DNA from 2 places in the Cobetia sp. 1CM21F genome. Region 2 is predicted to be linked to the other one. Evidence: riboswitches for the same ligand, from Rfam matches in the RefSeq annotation. Region 2 holds a riboswitch; the other holds the start of a gene.

Region 1 (10,604 bases), on a different contig from region 2:
GACTGGGTGCTGGTGGCGGGTTCTGCCTCGGCGGCGTGGGCCGACATGGCGGTGGCTGGCAGGCTGCTCAGGCACAGCGTGGTCAGCAGGGTGGCGAAGGCGGTGGACAGCAGCGAGGCACGTGGTGAACGTGTCGGCTGCGCTTTGCGCCGTGGCGCCGATGACGAAAGAGACATGGCGGAGTTCCTTGTGATCACAGGGTAGTGGTGCTGCCGTTCGTGGGCGGCAGTCGTCAGGCTCATGCAATTTGTGTCGAGCGTCGTTGCGTCTTTCGGTTACGCGATCTTGCGGTCTTGCGGTAGTTACTCGAAGCCCCGGCGTGTCAGCTCAGGCGTGTCAGCCGGTCGCGGTGCCAGGGCATCAGGGCGCGCAGCAGCGCATCCAGCGAGAAATAGAGCAGCAGGGAGAAGGCGACCAGCACCAGCAGGGCGGCGAACATCAGGTCGATTTCCATGCGCGCGTTGGCGTTGAGCATCAGATAGCCCAGCCCCTGACTGGCACCGGCCCATTCCCCGATGACGGCGCCGATGGGGGCGGCGGTCGCGGCCATGCGAATGCCGGAGGCCAGTGCCGGCAGCGCGGCGGGCAACTGGATGTGGATCAGCCGGCGCCATGGGCTGGCACCCAGGGTATGGGCAAGATCCAGCCAGCCCTGCTGGGTCTGGCGCAGGCCGTCGTAGCCGGTGGAGGCGACCGGGAAATAGATGATCAGCGTCGCCATCACCACCTTGGACAGCATGTCATAGCCGAGCCACAGCACCAGCAGCGGCGCGATCGCGAACAGCGGTATCACCTGGCTGATCAGCAGCATCGGCAGCAGGGTGCGGCGCAGGCGGGGAATGAAGGCCAGCGCCAGCGCGGTGGCAAGGCCGAGCAGAATGCCCAGCACCAGCCCGGCCAGTATCTCGCTGATGGTGACGCCAGCGTGATGGGCCAGCAGCGGCGCCTTCTGGATCAGCACCTCGAGCACGGCCTGCGGCGTGGGCAGAATGTAGGGCGGTACGGCGGTAACGGCAATGACCAGCTGCCAAAGCCCCAGCAGGAGCAGCGCGCTGATGACGAGGTGACGCATGGCGTGCAGACGTTTCATGCGGCCTCCTCGCTATCACGCAGGCGGGCGATCAGTTGCGCCTGCGCCGGTGGCAGGGCCGGGTCATCCAGCGGCACCGGGCGTGCGGCGCCAAGCCCCGGCAGGCGTTCCAGCTCGGCGCCGTGACCCGGGAGGCTCGACGGGCGCAGCACCAGCAGTTGATCGGCGAGGCGCAATGCCTCCAGCGGGTCATGGGTCACCATCAGGACGGTGCGGCCCTTGAGCAGGCGGCTGGCCAGATCATGCAGCTCCAGACGGGTGATGGCATCCACCGCCGAGAATGGCTCGTCCATCATCACGACCGGCGCCTGCTGGTAGAGCGTGCGGGCGAGGGCGACGCGCTGGCGCTGACCGCCGGAGAGGGCGTCCGGCCAGGCCTGCTCACGGCCCTCGAGCCCGACCGCGGCCAGCAGTTCATGAGCGAGTTTGCGATTGCGCGGCCGCCGGCGCAGGTCATCGCCCAGCCACAGGTTGTCGATGACGCGCCGCCACGGCAGCAGCAGGTCCTGCTGCGCCATCCAGGCCACGCGGTCGGTCAGCGGCTGACCGTCATCGGTGGCGAGGTCGAGCTGGTGGAGATCTGACATCTCCAGACCGGCCAGCAGGCGCAGCAGCGAACTCTTGCCGCAGCCGGAGCGTCCCAGCAGTGCCGTCCAGCTACCGGCTTCCAGACGCGCGGAGATATCGCGGAACAGCGTGTGGCCGGCGTAATCGATTCGTGCGTTGTTGAGGGTGAGTCCCAGCGACACAGGCAATTCCGTGGTCAGGCGGCGTGCCGGCAGGAGGAAGCAGGTGACGCGCCATGCAGGGCACGCGTCGGGGATTCCCTCCGCCGGTATCAACCGGATCAGGTTCCAGGGGTTGTCGCGCGACGTATCGCTGCGGCTCTCAGCCCATCCTCGGGCACCCCCATCCAGGTCGACAGTGTAACGTCACTCTCTTGCCGGTGTCTTGTCCGACGCGGGTCAGGGGCGGGGGGCGGGTCCGGTGAGCAGGGCAGAGGTGGGCAGGGCAGAGGTGGCGTGCGAAACGGACTATGCCGATGTGCCACGCCTTGGGTATGCTGAGCTTTACTGTAACAAGACGTGTAGCCCAAGGAGATCATCATGCCCGACACACCGGATCTCTCGACCTGTTCCAGTTATCCCGTTCCCCCACGGCGGCCGAGCACGGCTGAGGCCGTGGGCGAGCCGCGTCCCGTGCCCAGGGGCTGGCCCGAGGAGTCACTGACCCGCCGGCTCTCGACCTATCTGGGTCAACCCCTTGAGCCGTTGGCACTCGCCTGGCCGGATAGCGCCAACTGGCTATGGCGCCAGCGTGGCGGCACGCCCGGCCTCATCAAGCTGGCGCGCACCGGGCCAGACCATGACCCCTTCTGGCGCGCCATGCGCGGGGTCTTCGGCGCCGATCGCTGGGCGACGCCGGAGGGGCTGACGCGACTGGCGGGCGCCTTGCCCGCGCGCCTGCCGATTCCGCCACTGCCCCTGACCTTTCTCGGGCGTCTCGATGGCGCGCCCATCTGGCACCTGCCGTGGTCCAGCGGGCAGCCGAGTGATCTCAGCATCACCTTCTGTGAGCTGCTGGGCGACCAGCTCGGTCGCCTGCATCAGGATACGCTGTCGGGCTTCGGTCAGCCGCTGGCGCAGCCGATGCCGCTATTGCACTGGAATACCCGCGTCACGCGCTTTCTCGCCCATCACCCGCGTCGCGCGGAGCTTGGCACGCTGCTCAAGCGCACCTTCCCGGCACCGACTCGCGCGGTGTGGTGTCTGCCGGACATGCGCGCCGATCAATATCTGTGCGCCGCCACCGGCTGGGTATGGAGCGATTGGGAAGCGCTGGTGTGGGCGCCGATCGAGTTCGACTGGGCGCTGGTGGAGTTGCTGCTGGAAACGCCGGAGCAGCGTCAGGCCTTTATGAAGGGCTATTCGCGCCATGGGCGCATGATCGATCTCGATGGCCAGCGTGAGCTGTGCCGTGCGCTGTTGTGGGCGATGGAGGCCTTCGGCCCGCGGTCCTATGCTGAGCTTGCGGCAGCCCCTGCCTGGGTCTCGCCGCGCAGCCTGGCGTGAAATCCGCGTGCTGCACGCTGCAAGTACATGAAAGGTGTGAAATTTCTCTGCAGCCCCATCGCTGACATGGAATACTGTGGGTGAGTCGTCGTGGACGTCACTCGAGATCTGATGTAGGGCTTGGCGGGGGAGCACTCGTGGTAGAGAACCTGAATTATTATTTCTTGCTGGCAGGCACGCTGATCGCCTTGAGCGTGTTGGCCAGCCGCGTCTCGGCGCGTCTTGGCATGCCGCTGCTACTGCTGTTCCTCGGCCTTGGCATGCTGGCGGGTGAAGATGGCGTGCTGGGCATCCAGTTCGATGACGCCTCATCCGCTTACATGATCGGCAACCTGGCGCTGGCGCTCATCCTGCTCGATGGCGGCCTGCGCACGCGGCTGTCCACGTTTCGTGCCGGCCTGAAGCCGGCGCTGGTGCTGGCCACCGTCGGGGTCTTCATGACCAGCGGCCTGGTGGGCCTTCTGGCCATGTGGCTGTTTGATCTCACCCTGATCGAAGGCCTGCTGGTCGGGGCCATCGTCGGCTCCACCGATGCCGCGGCGGTCTTCTCGCTGCTGGGCGGTCAGGGCGTTCACCTCAATGAGCGTGTCGGTGCGACGCTGGAAATCGAGTCCGGCACCAACGACCCGATGGCGATCTTCCTGACCATCACGCTGGCCGAGATCCTGACCGGTCAGCTCTCCGGCGTCGCGTCGGGCATCATGAGCTTCCTGCTGCAGTTCGGTGTCGGCGCCGCCATGGGGATCGCCGGCGGCTGGCTGATCGCCCGTCTGATGCGCTATCTGGACCTCGCGCCCGGCCTCTATTCGCTGCTGGCGCTGGCGCTGGGCCTGAGCCTCTTCGCCACCACCAACGAGATGGGTGGCAGCGGTTTCCTTGCCATCTATCTGTGTGGCCTGATGATCGGCAATCACCCCGGGCGGCATCTGGAGCACATCCTGCCGGTGCATGATGGTATGGCGCATCTCTCGCAGATCGTGCTGTTCCTGATGCTGGGCCTTTTGGTCTCGCCCTCGACCATGCTGCAGTTCGCGCTGCCGGCCGCCATCCTCAGCGTGGCGCTGATTCTGGTGGTGCGCCCGCTGGCGGTCATCCTGTGTCTCAAGCCGTTCTTCCGCTTCCGCTGGCGCGAGCTGTGGTTCATCAGCTGGGTCGGGCTGCGAGGGGCGGTGCCGATTGTGCTGGCGATCTTCCCGGTGATCACCGGGGTCGAGAATGCCGGTCTCTACTTCAATGTCGCCTTCTTCGTGGTCATCATCTCGCTGCTGGTACAGGGCTCGTCGCTGGCGCCGATGGCGCGCAAGCTGCGGGTGGTGGTGCCGCCGGGCGCACAGCCGAGTCGCCGCAACCTGCTCGGCATCATGCCGGTCAATGACTACGAGATGCTGGTCTATCGCGTCGACAACACGGCGCTGGAAGGCGTGGCGCTGCGCATGCTGCGCTTCCCGTCGGGGGCCAAGGTCGGGGCGCTGTTCCGCAACAAGGTGTTGATCCACCCCAAGGGCAGCACCTGTCTGCATCAGCAGGATGTGCTGTGCGTGGTGGGGCGCTCCTGTGATGTGCCGAGCCTCAACCGCATGTTCAATGGCGAGAGTCTGCAGCACGAGCAACGCGCCTTCTTCGGGACCTTCACGCTGGAAGGCGATGCCAACATGCAGGATATCGCCGATGTCTACGGCTTGACGCTCTCCCAGGGCGAGCACCACCTGACCATCGCCGAATTCATCACCCGGCGAGTCGGCGGGGTGCCGGTGGTCGGCGACGATGTCGACTGGCATGGCATCCACTGGGTGGTGAACGAGGTGGAAGGCAATCGCATCACCAAGGTCGGCCTGCGACTGCACTGAGTCTGAGTCCGTTTCTGGGCCTGAATCTGTGTCAGGGCCTGAGCCTGCGCCTGCGCTTCACACGATACGACGCCCCCATTGCACTGCGTGTAATGGGGGCGTCGTGTTTGGACTCATCAATATCGTATTCTGTTGATGTCAGGCCAATTTGTCCGTGACAGCGCCTGGCCACCGATTGTGGCCAGCGACAAGGAGGTGACTACATGGCCAGCCCACACCCTCATCTCGCGGGCTTTCTGCGGCGATTCGAGCAATTCCCGCCCGGACTCACGGCGGATGAGAAGACCTTTCATGCCACCTTCAACGTGGTCTACGTGCTGGCGGTCAGTTGCCATCTGCTCTACGCCATCCTGCTGTTGTGGCTGGGCGAGATGGGCATTCTGGCGCTGAATCTGGCGATGCTGATCGTCGATCTGGTCTGTCTGCAGCTGCACCGTGCTCGCCGTGAAGCCCTGGCGGCCACGCTGATGGCGCTGGGCACCTGCGCGCAGATCAGCTTCTCGCTGCGCTATTTCGGCTCGGAAGCCGGGTTCGACTACTTCTACTTCGGCGCCTTGCTGTGCATCTACTCGATCCGCATGTCGTTCATGCGGCGCGTTTTGCTGTGCGCCGCCTGCCTGAGCATGCCGCTGCTGGCCTATATCATCCTGATGCTGGAAGGGCCGACCAATCCGCTGCCCGCCGGCTGGATGCTGGCATTTCGCATCATCAATCTGGGCGTCTTGACCATCTTCTTCACGCTGGTGCTGGTGCAGATGGGCTGGTCGGTGGAGCGCCTGCAGCAGCGTTTCGAGACGGGAGGGCGCTTCGATGCGCTGACCGGCGCCCTGAGTCGCGCCGAGCTGGTCGACAGCGGGCGTGGCATGTTGATCAACAACGGGGCGCTGAGCGTGATGATGGTGGATGTCGACCATCTGGCGCTGATCAACGAGACATGGGGTCGCCAGGCCGGTGATCAGGTGCTCAAGGAGCTGGTGCGGCGCATGCGCAGCATCCTGCGCGGGGAGGACCTGGTCGGGCGCTATGGCGGCGAGGAATTCGTGCTGCTGTGCCCGGGGCTGCATGGCGAGCGCGTCGATCAGGTGGCAGAGCGCCTGTGCAAGGGCGCCTCGGCATTGCCGTTCGTCATCAATGACGGCCTCAACAGTCTGGATGTCAATCTGTCGATCGGTGTCGCCCAGCGCCAGTCCGGCGACAAGGACCTGGAAGGCCTGATCGCCAAGGCCGACGTCAATCTGTTCCGTGCCAAGCAGGACGGCGGCAATGGCTTCGTCAGTGACACCCAGCTGGGCCCCGTGGGTGGGCCGGGCATCGCCGCCATCAATTGAGCGCAATTCACTGCGCGCAGAGCTTTGTGCATAGAGGTTTGCGCATAGAGATTTGCGAACAAAGCTAGGTATACAGCCCAGCACGCCCCCGGAGAATGACATTCATGTCTCCGGGGGCGTGCGTGTGTCAGGGCGTCATCAGGCTGCCCTGAGAGGTATCAGCGGCGGTTGGGCTGGCGACGACGGCTCTTGCTTGCGGACTTGGGGGCGTAGTCGCTGTTCGAGGCCGGCACCGCGAGCTTGGGCGCAAAGCCTTCCACGACTTCGCGCGTCACGAAATAGCCCAGGTGCTGCTCGATGGCGCACAGGTTGCGGAAGTCATCACGCGAGACCAGCGAGATGGCTTCACCGCTGGCTCCGGCGCGACCGGTACGCCCGATGCGGTGGACATAATCCTCGGCGGCGTCCGGCAGGTCATAGTTGACCACGCGCTGCAGGTCATCGATGTCGATGCCCCGCGCGGCAACGCCGGTGGCCACGAGATACTTGATGGTGCCGGCCTTGAAGTCGGCCAGCAGCTGCTCGCGCATTGCCTGGCTGCGACCGCTGTGGAAGGACTCGGCGGCGATGTCACGCTTCTCCAGCTGACTCACCAGCTTGGCGGCGCCACGCTTGGTCTCGATGAAGATCAGCGCCTGCTGCCACTGCTTCTCGTGAATCAGGTGGCTCAGAAGGGCGGACTTGAACTCCTTGTCGACCGTGATCAGATACTGGCTGATATCCGGCGCGGTAACGTTCTCCGGTGCGACCATGATCTCGACGGCGTCCGTCACTGCGGTCTTGGCGAGCACGCGCACCTGAGCCGAGAGCGTGGCCGAGAACAGCAGGTTCTGGCGCTCTCTGGGCAGCTTCTCGACGATCTTGTTGATGTCGGCGATGAAGCCCATGTCGAGCATGCGGTCCGCTTCGTCGATGACGAGGGTGCGTGTCTCGTCGAGGTGGATCGCGCGGCGGGTCAGCATGTCCAGCAGGCGGCCGGGCGTCGCCACCAGGATGTCCACGCCCTCGATCAGACGCTGTTGCTGGGGTTCGATCTCCACGCCGCCATACATCGCCATGGAGCTGACTTCCAGATACCTGGAGTAGTGCTGGATGTTGTCTTCGACCTGGATCGCCAGCTCCCGCGTCGGCGTCAGGATGACGGCATGTACGCGCTTGGCGCGCACCTTGGGCGCCTGCTGCAGGGTCTGCAGGATGGGCAGCACGAAGCTTGCCGTCTTGCCGGTACCCGTCTGGGCGGCGGCGATCAGGTTGTTACCGGCCAGCACGACGGGGATCGCCTTCTCCTGGATGGGAGTCGGGGTCTGGTAGCCTTGCTCGGTGACGGCCTTGACGATGGAATCGCTCAAACCAAGGGCAGAAAATGGCATGGTGTCTCGACTTGTCTAAAGGGGGAGGGGCAAGCGCACATTCTGCGGCAAGGAATGTCTGGCGCAGTGATGCTCACTGTAGCCGAAAGTCCGCTGACGGCCCGGCGCATCAATGGCCATCGCTGCTCAGGCAGGGTAGCGAAGTGGCGGCGATGGGCGCTGCGCGGCAACAATGAAAAAGCCCCGCCTACCTGAAGTAGACGGGGCTTTCGGAATTCAAGGTGGTGGAGGGACAGGGATTCGAACCCTGGGTAGGCTATTAACCTACGCCGGTTTTCAAGACCGGTGCATTCAACCGCTCTGCCATCCCTCCGACTCACGGAGCGAAATACTACCGAACCTGATGAGAATAGCAAGGGATAGGCGAAGAAAAATCTTCGGAAAAGCCATCGCGGACAATCACTTGCAGCTGGATGGCGCCGGGGTGAGGCCGCCGGAGCCGCCTGCTGGCACCAGACCATGAATCGGGTCATGTGTCAGGCCACGAAAAAGCCCCGCCTACCTGAGGTAGACGGGGCTTTCGGAATCAAGGTGGTGGAGGGACAGGGATTCGAACCCTGGGTAGGCTATTAACCTACGCCGGTTTTCAAGACCGGTGCATTCAACCGCTCTGCCATCCCTCCGACTCACGGGATGAAATACTACGGATTTTTCAGTCAGGGTCAAGGACTTGGCGTAAATTTCCTTGTCGTTCAGATGCTTGAAAGGTCGCGCATGCCACAATGGCTGCGGAGACTGACGATGTCGTTGCCTTGCACGCGCCGGATGGTTGCCTCAATAGGGCTTTTCATCGTTCTGTCTCTTGATTAGGCAAACCCCTGAGGGCATGCTGGGGTCAAATCGATGAATCCATCGTAGCAACCTGAGGATAGACACCATGGCTAACAGCTCCTGGCAGGTCTCGCAGGATACCGCGAGCCGCTCGCTCAGTACTCACAAGGTACTGCGCAACACTTACATGATGCTGGCAATGACGCTGCTGTTCTCCGCGCTGACCGCTGGCGTGGCGATGAGCATGGGCGTCGGCCGCATGAACATCTTCGTGCTGCTGATCGGTGCCTACGGCCTGATGTTCCTGGTCCACAAGACTGCGAACTCCACCGCCGGCATCTTCGCGACCTTCGCCTTCACCGGCTTCATGGGCTTCACGCTCGGTCCGGTACTGAATGCCTACCTGAGCCTGCCCAACGGCGGCCAGCTGGTGATGACCGCGCTCGGCATGACCGGCATCACCTTCGCCGGCCTGTCCGCGGTGGCTCTGGTGACGCGCAAGGACTTCTCGTTCCTTGGCAACTTCCTGTTCGCCGGCGCCATCGTGCTGATTCTGGCGATGCTGGCAGCGATGATCTTCAACATCAGCGGGCTGGCACTGGCTGTCTCCGCCGGCTTCGTGCTGTTCGCCTCCGCGGCGATCCTGTTCGAGACCAGCCAGATCATCCACGGCGGGCAGACCAACTACCTGCTGGCGACGGTGAGCCTGTACGTCTCCATCTACAACATGTTCGTCAGCCTGCTGGCCCTGCTGGGCTTCGCTTCCGACGATTGATCGTCAAGCGAAGGAACATGAGACCTGCAAACGACCCCGCCTCGGCGGGGTCGTTTGCGTTCGGGTGTCAGGTGGCGTGACTCGCGCTAGAATGGCGCCCATTCATGAGCAGTCACACGAGGTTCGCATGCGTTACGCTCTGGCCGTCTACGGCGGCCCCTACAGCCAGCAGGCCAGCCATTCGGCGCTGCGCTTTGCCGACGCCCTGCTGGCGCGCGGCCATCAGCTGACCACGGTGTTCTTCTATCACGACGGCGTCTACAACGCCGCCAACATGATGGCACCGCCCCAGGACGAGCCGCATCTGCGCGATCGCTGGCTGTCGCTTGCCGAGAATCACGCCACCCGCCTGCAGGTGTGTGTCGCGGCGGGGCTGAGACGCGGCATGCTCGATGAGCGCGAAGCGGCGCGGCATGGCAAGCAGGGGCATACCCTCGAGGCGCCGTTCGAGCTGACGGGGCTGGGCCAGCTGGTCGAGGCGACGCTGGACAATGACCACCTGATCACCTTTGCATGACGTCATTTCTTGTCGTCACTGATGATGTCACTTATCGAGTGAGGAGCAGACCATGAGCGATGTGATGACGGCAGCCCCAGCAGGCGATGACGCCGGGATAGCCGCCGGTGATCTGCTGGTCATGCTGCGCCATGGCCCGCATGGCAGCAGCTGGCTGCGCGAGGGGCTGGAGGCGGCGATGGTCGCGGCGGCCTTCGGGCGCGAGGTCGGGTTGCTGTTCACCGGCGATGGCGTGATGGCGCTGCTGGAAGGGCAGCAGGTCGGGCCGCTGGGGCAGAAGGGCAGTGACAACCTGCTGGCGGCGCTTGAGATGTATGACGTCGAGCGCTGTTACGTCGATGCGGCGGCGCTGCGCGCACGGGGCCTGACAGCGCAGGATGTCACGCTGTTGCCGGTCACGCTGCTCGAGCACGACGAGGTGGTCGCGCTGACCACCGCGTTCTCGCGCGTGTTGAGCTTCTGACACGTCACTGCCGCCAACGCTGACGACTGATATGCTCGCATCAGTTTCCTGATGCCATGTCATTGATATCTCTTGATTGATGGCCAGTGGCAGTCCCAGCTTCCCTTGCCTGGATAATTGCATGAATCTACATCTACTCAATCGTTCGCCATTCTCCAGCCGCATCCATGATGATGTGCTCAATGCCATGGGCCCGGAAGACCAGCTGCTGTTGATCGAGGATGGCGTCAATGGCGCCCTCGACAACGCCGGGCAGCACCTTGCCGGGCTTGAGGGACGGCTGTTCGCGTTGCGCGAGGACCTCGAGTCCCGCGGCCTGCTGGGGCGCTGCGCGGAGAACGTCATCGTGGTCGACGTTGACGGTTTCGTCG
Region 2 (10,604 bases):
CCATCGTGCAATGGCTGGAGGCCTCCTCGTTGTTGCCTGTGCGCCTGGGGATGACCCTGCAGCCGCAATTACGCTATCGCATCGTGGTGGCTGATGCGGCTCAGGTCAGTCGGCCGCCGGAAGATATCGTGGACAGTCGTGCGCTGCTGTCCTTCGCGCGCCTCAAGCGTCAGTGCCTGCAGGTGAGCGGCAAGACCGCTTACGTGACACGGCTGCGCAGTTTTACCCACCGCCTCGATCAGCGACGCCTGCGCCAGCTGGGGCGCGCCATCGCGACCCAGCATGTGGCCCCCAATACGGATTGGGTGGCGGAGCTGGGCCTGGCCGCTGGCACGCGCGCGACGGATGGCGACGCTGCCACTCAGGTATCCCCGCTGGCCTATCTATGGCAACCGCCGCTATCGCCTGAAGAACTGGCGCGGGCCTCAGGCGATAGCGCTGCCATGGCGGCAGAGTCCGATGACATGGAAGGGGCGTCGGATGACACGACGCTGGCGGTCCAGCGTGGCGTGACATCTACGGCTGCCCTGAAACGGCAGTGCGGTTTTGGGGGCCGAGGGCTGCAGGCCGCGCACTGGCAGCCCGGGCACCAGACTCTGGATCAGGATAGCCGAGAAGGCCCCGCGAGCCCGCAGGCGGCAGGCGAGCAGCCGGGGGCTGCGGCCGACAATCAGCAGGGCGCGTCTTCCGCCCCGTCGCAGGATGAGGAAGGCTTGCCGCGCTGCCAGGGCTGTCGGCGATGGCTTTCCACCCAGAGTGTCGACTTCTGTCGCCAGGCAGATCAGGCACGCGCGCTGGGCGGGCGTCTGCTCTGCAAACGCTGTCGCGACGCCTCATGCCAGTGAGGCAGCAGCACGGCGCTCTCCTCAAGTTCAGCCTTTCAGCTTCAGGCTTCTGTCTCAGCCCTCTGTCCTAGCCCTCTATCCTCTCAGCCCTATGGCCCAGCACTTAGGCCCAGTCTGGCGTTCCAGGGCGTGGTGCAGAGCGTGACGGGAGCCCAGGACGTCAATTTTCTTTTCGACTTCTGATTGTTTTTCTCCAGTGCAATCAAGCAACTGCATCAACCAGGGCGTACAGATCAGTCGTTGCGATGTTTTTGATGTTGCAGTGCAACAAAGACTGTCTTATGCTGCGTTGCAGCGAGGATGGAACCTGGTCGATAGCACTATCTGACCGCGACGGCTTGATAGTGACGGCTTGATAATGATGGCTCGGTCACTACGGTGCACCAGCCCGGTTCAGTCCTGATAACCGAACGGAGCAACGCTCCGGTTCATTTCAGCGTGATGCCAATACCCTGGAGGGTGCCTACATGTTCAATGCCAACTTCGAGAAGTCCGCTCAGCAGTTCGACGATATGTTCCTGTCTCCGCTGCGTGCGTTCAGCGCCCTGAGCATCGATTACAGCGAGAAGCTGATCGGCGCACAGATGGAACTGACCAAGTCCTATGCTGATGCTTCCCTGACCCAGGCGCGTTCCATGCTCGAGATCAAGGACAGCGAAGGTCTGAAGAACTTCGTCAAGGAGCAGCAGGAAACCGTCAAGACTCTGGGCGAGAAGCTGCAGAACGACACCCAGAAAGTGGTCGAGCTGAACCAGGAATACGCCAAGAAAGGTCAGGAACTGGCAGAAAGCAACGCCAAGTCCGCCTCCGAGGCCATGCAGAAAGTCGCCAAGTAAGCGACTGCTGCCGACGCTCTCAGGCGAGCGTCCCCAACGCCCATCCGGTCTTCCGGATGGGCGTTCGCGTGTCTGGAGCATCGCTGAGCAGGTGGGGAGGCGCGCGACGCTAGCGGCGAGCGCTGCCTTGGGCCACAATGACCTGCCACGCCGCCGGTGATTGCCGGCGGCATTTATTCGATCAGTGACAGGTGATAGACATGGCACAGGCCACAGCGCGTCATATTCTCGTTTCCAGCGAAGAACAGTGTGCAGCTCTCAAGACCGAAATCGAGAACGGCCGCGATTTCGCTGATGCCGCTCGCGAGCACTCCTCCTGCCCGTCCGGCCGCAGTGGCGGCGACCTGGGCGCCTTCGGCCCGGGCATGATGGTCAAGGAATTCGACGAAGTCGTGTTCAGCGCCCCGATCAACACGGTTCAGGGCCCGGTGAAGACCCAGTTCGGTTATCACCTGCTGGAAGTCACCAGCCGCACGTGAGCCTTCTGTCACGCTCATGAGATGTCATGAGCGTTTGGCAGGATGTGACGAAAACGCCCCGACCATCACTGGTCGGGGCGTTTTTTGTGTCGCTCGGAAAGTCATCCTTCCTGTGTGTCAGGCGCTTGCCTACACCTCCTGATAGAGCTGGCTGCCTTCACGCTTGAACTTGTCGGCCTGCTCCTGCATGCCGGCCATCACGCTGTCGGCATCGCCGGTCAGGCCATGTTCGTTGGCGTAATCACGCACTTCCTGGGTGATCTTCATCGAGCAGAACTTCGGCCCGCACATGGAGCAGAAGTGGGCGACCTTGGCCGAGTCCTTGGGCAGCGTCTCGTCGTGGAAGCTGCGCGCGGTGTCCGGGTCCAGGCCCAGATTGAACTGGTCTTCCCAGCGGAACTCGAAGCGTGCCTTTGAGAGCGCATTGTCACGGCGTTGCGCGCCCGGATGGCCCTTGGCCAGATCGGCGGCATGTGCGGCGATCTTGTAGGTGATGATGCCGGTCTTGACGTCGTCCTTGTTGGGCAGGCCCAGGTGCTCCTTGGGGGTCACGTAGCAGAGCATGGCGCAGCCGAACCAGCCGATCATCGCGGCGCCGATGCCGGAGGTGATGTGGTCGTAGCCCGGGGCGATGTCGGTGGTCAGCGGGCCGAGGGTGTAGAAGGGCGCCTCGTCACACTCGCTGAGCTGCTTGTCCATGTTCTCCTTGATCAGGTGCATCGGCACGTGACCCGGGCCTTCGATCATGACCTGGACATCGTGCTGCCAGGCGATCTTCGTCAGCTCGCCGAGCGTCTCGAGCTCACCGAACTGGGCGGCGTCATTGGCATCGGCCACCGAGCCCGGGCGCAGGCCATCGCCCAGTGACAGGCTGATGTCGTAGGCCTTGCAGATCTCGCAGATGTCCTCGAAGTGGCGATAGAGGAAGCTTTCCTCGTGATGCGCCAGACACCACTTGGCCATGATCGAGCCGCCGCGCGAGACGATGCCGGTCACGCGGCTGGCGGTCAGTGGCACATAGCGCAGCAGGACGCCGGCGTGGATGGTGAAGTAGTCGACGCCTTGCTCGGCCTGCTCGATCAGCGTGTCGCGGAAGATCTCCCAATCGAGGTTCTCGGCCACGCCATCGACCTTCTCCAGCGCCTGATAGATCGGCACCGTGCCGATGGGCACGGGAGAATTGCGCAGAATCCATTCACGGGTCTCGTGGATGTTGGCGCCTGTCGAGAGGTCCATCACGGTGTCGGAACCCCAGCGGATCGCCCAGGTCATCTTGTCGACCTCTTCCTCGATGGAGGAGGTGACCGCCGAGTTACCCAGGTTGCCGTTGACCTTCACCAGGAAGTTGCGACCGATGATCATCGGCTCGCTTTCCGGGTGATTGATGTTGGCGGGAATGATCGCGCGGCCGCGCGCGACTTCCTCACGCACGAATTCGGCGGTGATCTCGTCGGGCAGGTTGGCGCCGAAGCTGTGGCCCGGGTGCTGGTGGCCCAGAATGCTCTCGACGGATTCGCTGCCCTGATATTCCTCACGCAGCGCGATACGACGCTGATTCTCGCGAATCGCGATGTATTCCATCTCGGGGGTGATGATGCCCTGGCGCGCGTAGTGCAGCTGGGTGACATTCTTGCCCGGCAGGGCGCGACGCGGGCGGTGGTCCAGCTCGAAGCGCAGGGACGACAGGCGCAGGTCGGCCTGGCGCACGCGGCCATATTCACTGCTCAGTTGATTGAGCTGTTCGGTATCACCGCGTTCCTCGATCCACTGCTCGCGCAGCGGCGCCAGGCCCCGGCGGATGTCGATCTCGACCGCCGGATCGGTGTAGGGGCCGGAGGTATCGTAGACGACGATCGGCGGGTTCTCTTCCAGGCCGCTGGAGGTCTGGGTCGGCGAGCAGCCGATCTCGCGCATGGGCACGCGGATGTCCGGACGGGAGCCTTCGATATAGATCTTGCGCGAGCCGCTCAGCGGCGCGATGGCGGCGGCGTCGACCTGTGCTTCGCTGGCGAGGTGGCGGCTGCCATCCTTGCGACCGGCACGCGCGCGTGCCTTGGGGGCAGCCTCAGGCTGCGAGGCGAGCGGTGACTCGGCGGCGTTGGTGGTTTGCGGGTCTTGTGTCGTCGGGGCAGTGCTCATGCAGGTCTCCTCAAAGGGCGACGTCACGGCTGACGTCATCATGGGAAGACCGTGCGCAGGGAGAGGATGGTCGTCGCCGACTCCTTGCCAACAGGTGGCCCGGGAGCGAGGCGGCCGCGCGCAGCGGCTGGCCATCAGCTTGATTCCTACGCCGGTCCTAACCGGTTCAGGTTCCACGGGACCCCTTGCTGGCAAGCTCGCGCGTCAGGGCGGCGAAGCATGCATGCAGGATCTCAGCCGGTTCCACCGGCACCCCGTCAAGCGTGTTCAGATTTCAATGCGAGGGTGTTGCCCGAAGCGTCAGGCTTGCCACGGGGAGCATTCTCGCATCCAGGCTCTGTTGGCCTGTCAGCCATGCCATCCACGGAGGATGGCGTCATCCCGAGCGGCTCATGGCGAGCGCCGGGACGTCAGTCTGTCATGCCTCAAGCGCGATCGAGGCCCATCTGCCAGAAGTCGATCTCGAGTCGCGTGGCGTCCCGGAAGACATCGACCAGTTCACCCAGTCGGCGCTCCGAGACTTCCGAGAGTCGCGCATCCAGCCATTCACGTTCGGCTTCGACGGCTTCCTTGAAGTCATCGCTTGAGTACATCGCGATCCAGTCCGCGTACGGATTGTTCTCGATCTCGGTGGTGTCCTGATCGAGCAGCCACTCGGCGATCTCGCCGTAGCCGATCAGGCAGGGCGCGAGCGCCACGTGCAGATCGAGCAGGTCGCCGCGCTGGCCGCAATCGAGCACGTAACGGGTATAGGCCAGGGTAGCGCGGGATTCCGGCAGCTCGCTCAGGTCATCCTCGCTGATGCCCCACTCGCTGCAGTAGCCGATATGCAGATCGAGCTCGGTATTGAGGATGGTGTCGAGACTGGCCGTGGCCTGACGCAGCTCCGCGAGGGTGCGGCTCTTGTAGGCGGCCAGCGCCCAGGCACGTGCGAAGTGGATCAGGAACAGGTAGTCCTGCTGCAGGTAATGGCGGAAGGACTCCTCCGGCAGACGACCTTCGCCCAGCTGGCGAACGAAGTCGTGCTCGAGATAGTCACGCCATTCCTCGGCGCAGGCACTGGTCAGGTCGTTGAAACTAGGCATGACGCATCCCTCGGTGAGCGTGCTGACGACCCGTGATGGGGCGACAGGTCTCTGGCGCAAGCATGGCCAGTACCGGAACAGGAGCAGGGGAAAAGCGGGGGAGGTGCCGACAGTCACCGTGAGAAAGTGGTGACGATATCGAGTGGCATCGCTTCGCGCTTGATCCCTACGCCGGTACTAGCCGGATCAGGTTCGGCGGGATCGTCATTCACGCAAGGACATCGCCTGCGCATGACATCTCAGCCGGTCTTACCGGCACCCCGTCAAGCTGTGACATATGAGTCACGATGCAGCGAGTGTAACAGCCCTGCAGCGCAGAAGAAGGGCAGTGTGAGCAAAAATGCATACGACTTTGGGAGGCATGCCGAACGTGTGAAGAGCCTCAAGCGGGTTTGTAGAAAGCCGTGAGCGGGTTCATGGAAAGTCTCAAGCGGCAAGGTCGGCCATGAGTGCCGGCAGGTGGCGCGCCAGTCGCGCAAGGTCACGTGGCTCATCGACATCCCAGCTGATCGGCAGGCAAGCGGCCGTTCTCCCCGCCCGTGCCAGCAGCGCCAGAGTGTCCCGGCAAACATGGGCATGGCACCAGCGGGGCAGCAGGAAGGCTTGCGGGCAGGGCGCCTTGAGGCCAATCAAGCCATAGCCGCCATCGTCGGTGGGCTGCAGCACCGCGTCGTGAGTGCGCAGTCTGTGGGCTGCCTCGCGCAGCCGCTGGCTGTCCAGCGCCGGCAGGTCGGAGCCCATCAGCAACACCGGCCCCTCGGGCAGATGTCGGGCCATGGCCCGGGACATTCGCTCACCGAGCTCCCCCTGCGGCTGTGCCTCGAAGGTGAGGTCGGCAGAGGCATCGACAACGCTTCGCAGCCGGGCTTCCAGCGCTGCCCGCAAAGCCGCCTGTTCAGGTGCCTGACTCGACGACTCGGCAGAGGCCGTCAGCATCACCACGACCTTGCCGAGGCGCGCGGCGCAGGCGTGGTCAACGATATGGCTCAGCATCCGCGCATAGAGTCGAGCTGCGCCCTCGGGGCCGAGTGCGGGGATCAGGCGTGTCTTGCAGTGGCCGGCGATGGGCAGGCGACCGAAGATGATGAGAGTCGGGCGCACCTCTGACGCGGCATAAGCTGTGGGCAAGGTAGGCAACGCCGTATCACGCATGGGGCATGCCGCGCTGCTCACAGGCCTGCGCCGCGGCGCGATAGCCGTAGAGACGTGCCAGGCGTGCAGGGGAGACGCCACACCAGGCCGCCAGCCGCAGTCCCCACATCTTGACGATGGTGCGCCAGACGCCGTGGGTCTCCCAGCGTCGACCACTGGTCGTGACGCGCGCCGTCAGGTTCATTGGCGGGGTCAGATGCTTGAGCTGGGCACTCAGCCAGATATCTTCCATCAATGGCATGTCGGCAAAGCCGCCGATGGCCTCGAAGGTCGAGCGCTGCACGAACTGGGTCTGGTCGCCCGTGCTGATGCTGGTCAGCCGCGAGCGCAGATTCATCATGGCAGCGATCATCGGTAACCACGGCGACTCGCCCTTGATGCTGACATCGAAGCGGCCCCAGTCGCTGCGGCGATGCGTCGTGACGGCCTCCTTGAGCAATGCCAGCGCATTGTCGGGCAAGTCGGTATCGGCGTGCAGAAACAGCAGCCATTCTCCGCGTGCACGCGCGGCTCCGGCATTCATCTGGCGTGCCCGGCCCGGTTCACTGCTCAGCACGGCATCACACAGCGGTCGGGCCAGTGAGGGGGTGCCATCCGTCGAGCCACCATCCACCACGATCACTTCACAGTCCCCGCCCGCGCGCAGGCGACTCAGGGCAATCAGGGTTTGCACGATGCCGGCTGCCTCGTCATGCACCGGCATCACGATGCTCAGCCAGGGAGCGCGCGTCAGGTGCGTGCATGTGCTCGACAGGGAGTCCCGGTTGGCGGGCGTCCGTGATGCTGGGGGTGGCTGCTGGTTCATGGCGGCAGGCTCCGACGATGGCGTATTCGTTGGATCATACGCAGGAGTTCGTAGGCTGGATGCACGGGCAAGATACGCTCTATCAGCGCGTCATCGTTCAATAAACGCTTGGCGTCTACCCAGTGTCGCTCCATGGCCACACAATGCCTAGCTGGCCATTGGGTGCATGCGAGGGCACAGGACTACATTCCTGTAATTCGCAGGCGGGGCATGCAAGACAGGTTTTCAGTATCTGTAGCAGGCAAGCGCTGCATTCATCGGCCCTATTTATAGGCCCTCTCCATAGGCCCTCTGCCAAGCAGCTCCTGGAAAGAGAGCCTGAAGAGAGTGCTTGGACAAGAGGGCTTGGAGAGAGCGCGTGAATAAGGGCCAGGGCCTCGATTACCAAAAGCCCGTTCTGCTGGAGGTCAGGCCATCAATCGAAGGTGAGGCGATAGAGGCCATCCGCGCCGCTATCCGAGGTGAAGTACAGGCTGCCATCAGGGCCGAACAGGACATCGAGCGGGCGAATCCAGCGCTGACCGCTGCTGCTGTCCTGCAGGCCGGTCAGCACTGGCACCAGGCGTGCTTCAGTGTCTGGCGTCGCCAGCTTGAGGCCCAGCAGGCGAGGCTCACGGCGGCTGGCCGGGTCACCCGCGGCGTTGCCGGAGGGCGCCGTGCCCCAGCTGCCGTGGACTGCCACCACGACATCCATGTCAGAAGACAATGGATGCTCTGGCGGTACCACCGCGATTCCCATTGGTGCACTGCGAGCGGGGATCTCGGCCAGTGGCGGCTCAATCTCGTCACGCTCGCGCGGTGAATCGTTCGTGATGCAGTCATCCGCCTGCCAGTTGCCATCGATCCACTGATACCAGGGCATGCCATGGAAGCTGCCTTCGCGGGCTGCGACCACCAGCTCGCTAGGTTGCTCATAGCCCCAGTGGTCGGGCCCGTTGTTGGTGGCCAGCAGACGCGGCTCATCTTCCCTACCTGGCTGCCAGGCGAGGCCTACCGGGTTGCGCAGCCCGCTGGCCCAGGGCTGCCAGTGCGGGGCATCGCCGGATTCCTCAAGGCGCAGCACGCCGCCGCGGCGTTCACTGAAGGAGTAGCCCTGCTCGCTGCCTGCAAGGTATTGATTCGAGCAATTGCCCTGGATGCCCAGCGCCAGATAGAGGCCACCATCCGGCCCGAGACTCAAGGTGCGCGAGTTATGGCCACCGCCGCCGGGCAGGGCGATCAGCTCACGAAAGTCATCGCGGGTGAGAGACTCGCCGTGTGAATAGTCGGCGACCAGCAAGGCTGCAGTGGTCGCGACATAGAGCTTGTCACCGCGCACCACCAGCGAGTGAGGGTAGCCCGACAGTTCGACCAGCGTCTTCACGGCAGAGAGGCTGCCGTCCGGCGTCAGCTGAGCGCGATAGACACGCTCGGCCCGCGAGCCGATCAGCAGTTCGCCAGCATCAGTGAGGTGCAGCATGCGTGGACTGTCGAGCGAGGCCAGCCGCTCGAGCGTGGCGCCCTCAGGCAGCTTGAGCGCAGGGGCATCACTGGGCACTTGCTGAGCGCTCACCAACAACAGTGAAGAAGTGCCTGTCTCTGCCTGGGCTGGCAGAGACAATGCGAGACAGGCCGCCGCGGCACTTGCGACCAGACGTGCCGTCACTCTTGTTGCCACACTTGTCGCCAAGCCTGTCATCAGGCGTGCCGGCAGGCGTGTCGATACCGCCCGGGACAGGGAGGGGCGCCGGGGCGATGCGCCACTTGTGAGGTGAGCGGTGTGAGCGACGTGAGCGGTGTGAGTCTCGATCGGCATCCTTGCCTCCTGTCATTGAGCCATGCGCATTCAGTCTGGGAGCTGATGGCCTGTTGCGCCAGTGCTGCCCTCAGCCGCGCTTGCTGGCCTTGCGGCGATGCTTGAAGTAGCGGCGCCAGCCCTTGAGCGAGAAGAAGGAGTAGGTGCGCGCATAGAAGCGGGCTTCCTGCCAGCCCGGTTGTTGCTCCATTTCCTGCGGGCTCTTGCGCCAGCGCTTGTATTCCCATTGATACTGGGCCGGCGCCAAGGCGATCGCCGCTTCCACCGAGGCATTCACCCCGCGTGCCGAGGCGACTTCCTCTTCGCAATAGACATCCTCATCCGCAGCGAGGAAGTGGATGGCGAAGCCATGGCCATCTTCCAGTCGCTGGGCGACACCGGTGACGACGCGCGCATCGGTTCTCGCCACCAGCTTGGGCAGCAGGGTAGCGGTATAGGCGGGGCGGCCATAGAAGTCGGCGAAGACGCCGCTGCCACGGCCCGGCTCCTGATCCGGCAGTATGCCGATCGCTTCGGCGCGCTTGAGCGCCTTGAGCAAGGCAGCGACGCCACGCGAGTTGGTGGGCACCAGGCTCGCGCCCATGCGTTCACGGCCATTGCGGATGATCGGGTCGAGGCGCTCGAACTTGGGCGGCTCGTACATGGCGGTGAACGGGAAATGGCTGGAGAGCCAGAAGTTGAGCACTTCCCAGTTGCCGAAGTGCGGCGCCAGCACGATGACGCCGCGCCCCTCGGCGCGGGCCTCGTCGAGCAGGTTGCGGCCGTGGACCTCGAGAATCGAATCGCGCACGGCATCTTCATCGCCCAGCCACACCTTGCCAAGTTCCAGCATGGTGGCGGTGGAATGCGCGAGGCTGTCGCTTGCCAGACGCGCGCGCGCCTGCTTGTCGAGCTGCGGGAAGGCCTGGCCCAGATTCTGGCGCGTGACCCGGCGCTCACGGGGATTGCACAGCTGCACCACACGCGCCAACGGGCGCGCCAGCCACCAGAGCTGGCGGGTGCTGAGCCCGGATAGTCGTTGCCACAGACAGGCCACGGAATTGGCCTTGAGAGGAGTCAGGCGCTGTTCCATGGCCTGTTCGAACCGCTTGAGAGTCTTGTCCATCGTCACACGTGAAGTTCCGGTGGTCTGGCGTGAAAGGTCGCGCCTGTCTGACGCGAAAGCAGGCGCCGTGACATCGTCAGGTGTCGCGGTGCCGCACTCGAATGATGCTCATTGTGCCAGAGGGGGGCGGTGCCTGCAGGCTCCATCGTGGCAGGCGCAAGACACTGGCGCGGGGTATCATTCAGCACTCAGACAGTCGCCACCTTCGATACGTTCACCTGCTGCGGAATTGCCCGTGCCGCCGCGGTGTCGCGCGTGGCGCCGAGTTGTCACCGCCAGTCGTGTGGTGGCGTCGACCCTCATCGCCAGTGTCCCTTGCCGCGGAGCCCTGATGTCAGCCCCTGATTCCCTCGTTCCCTATCC

What was found. Region 2 has a riboswitch for thiamine pyrophosphate ahead of tenA (thiaminase II). Riboswitches for the same ligand answer to the same signal wherever they lie in the genome.
Region 1: another riboswitch for thiamine pyrophosphate. It lies ahead of MSG32_RS08030 (ABC transporter ATP-binding protein); the one in region 2 lies ahead of tenA (thiaminase II).

The regions. Positions count from the first base shown of each region.
Region 1 is NZ_JALNTQ010000002.1:554,547-565,150, reverse strand. Features, by position in the region: gene MSG32_RS08040 (ABC transporter substrate-binding protein) at 1-176, opposite strand, end outside; gene MSG32_RS08035 (ABC transporter permease) at 323-1,090, opposite strand; gene MSG32_RS08030 (ABC transporter ATP-binding protein) at 1,087-1,839, opposite strand; TPP riboswitch at 1,898-2,011, opposite strand; gene MSG32_RS08025 (hypothetical protein) at 2,197-3,162, shown strand; gene MSG32_RS08020 (potassium/proton antiporter) at 3,300-5,009, shown strand; gene MSG32_RS08015 (GGDEF domain-containing protein) at 5,213-6,337, shown strand; gene MSG32_RS08010 (DEAD/DEAH box helicase) at 6,496-7,707, opposite strand; tRNA gene MSG32_RS08005 (tRNA-Ser) at 7,930-8,020, opposite strand; tRNA gene MSG32_RS08000 (tRNA-Ser) at 8,240-8,330, opposite strand; gene MSG32_RS07995 (Bax inhibitor-1/YccA family protein) at 8,585-9,253, shown strand; gene tusD (sulfurtransferase complex subunit TusD) at 9,381-9,770, shown strand; gene tusC (sulfurtransferase complex subunit TusC) at 9,823-10,233, shown strand; gene tusB (sulfurtransferase complex subunit TusB) at 10,355-10,604, shown strand, end outside.
Region 2 is NZ_JALNTQ010000001.1:196,859-207,462, forward strand. Features, by position in the region: gene MSG32_RS00765 (nuclease-related domain-containing protein) at 1-845, shown strand, start outside; gene MSG32_RS00770 (phasin family protein) at 1,313-1,681, shown strand; gene MSG32_RS00775 (peptidylprolyl isomerase) at 1,882-2,160, shown strand; gene thiC (phosphomethylpyrimidine synthase ThiC) at 2,290-4,299, opposite strand; TPP riboswitch at 4,426-4,566, opposite strand; gene tenA (thiaminase II) at 4,725-5,384, opposite strand; TPP riboswitch at 5,531-5,657, opposite strand; gene MSG32_RS00790 (TIGR04282 family arsenosugar biosynthesis glycosyltransferase) at 5,811-6,512, opposite strand; gene MSG32_RS00795 (TIGR04283 family arsenosugar biosynthesis glycosyltransferase) at 6,529-7,239, opposite strand; gene MSG32_RS00800 (PQQ-dependent sugar dehydrogenase) at 7,757-9,136, opposite strand; gene MSG32_RS00805 (lysophospholipid acyltransferase family protein) at 9,207-10,241, opposite strand; gene MSG32_RS00810 (class I SAM-dependent methyltransferase) at 10,573-10,604, shown strand, end outside.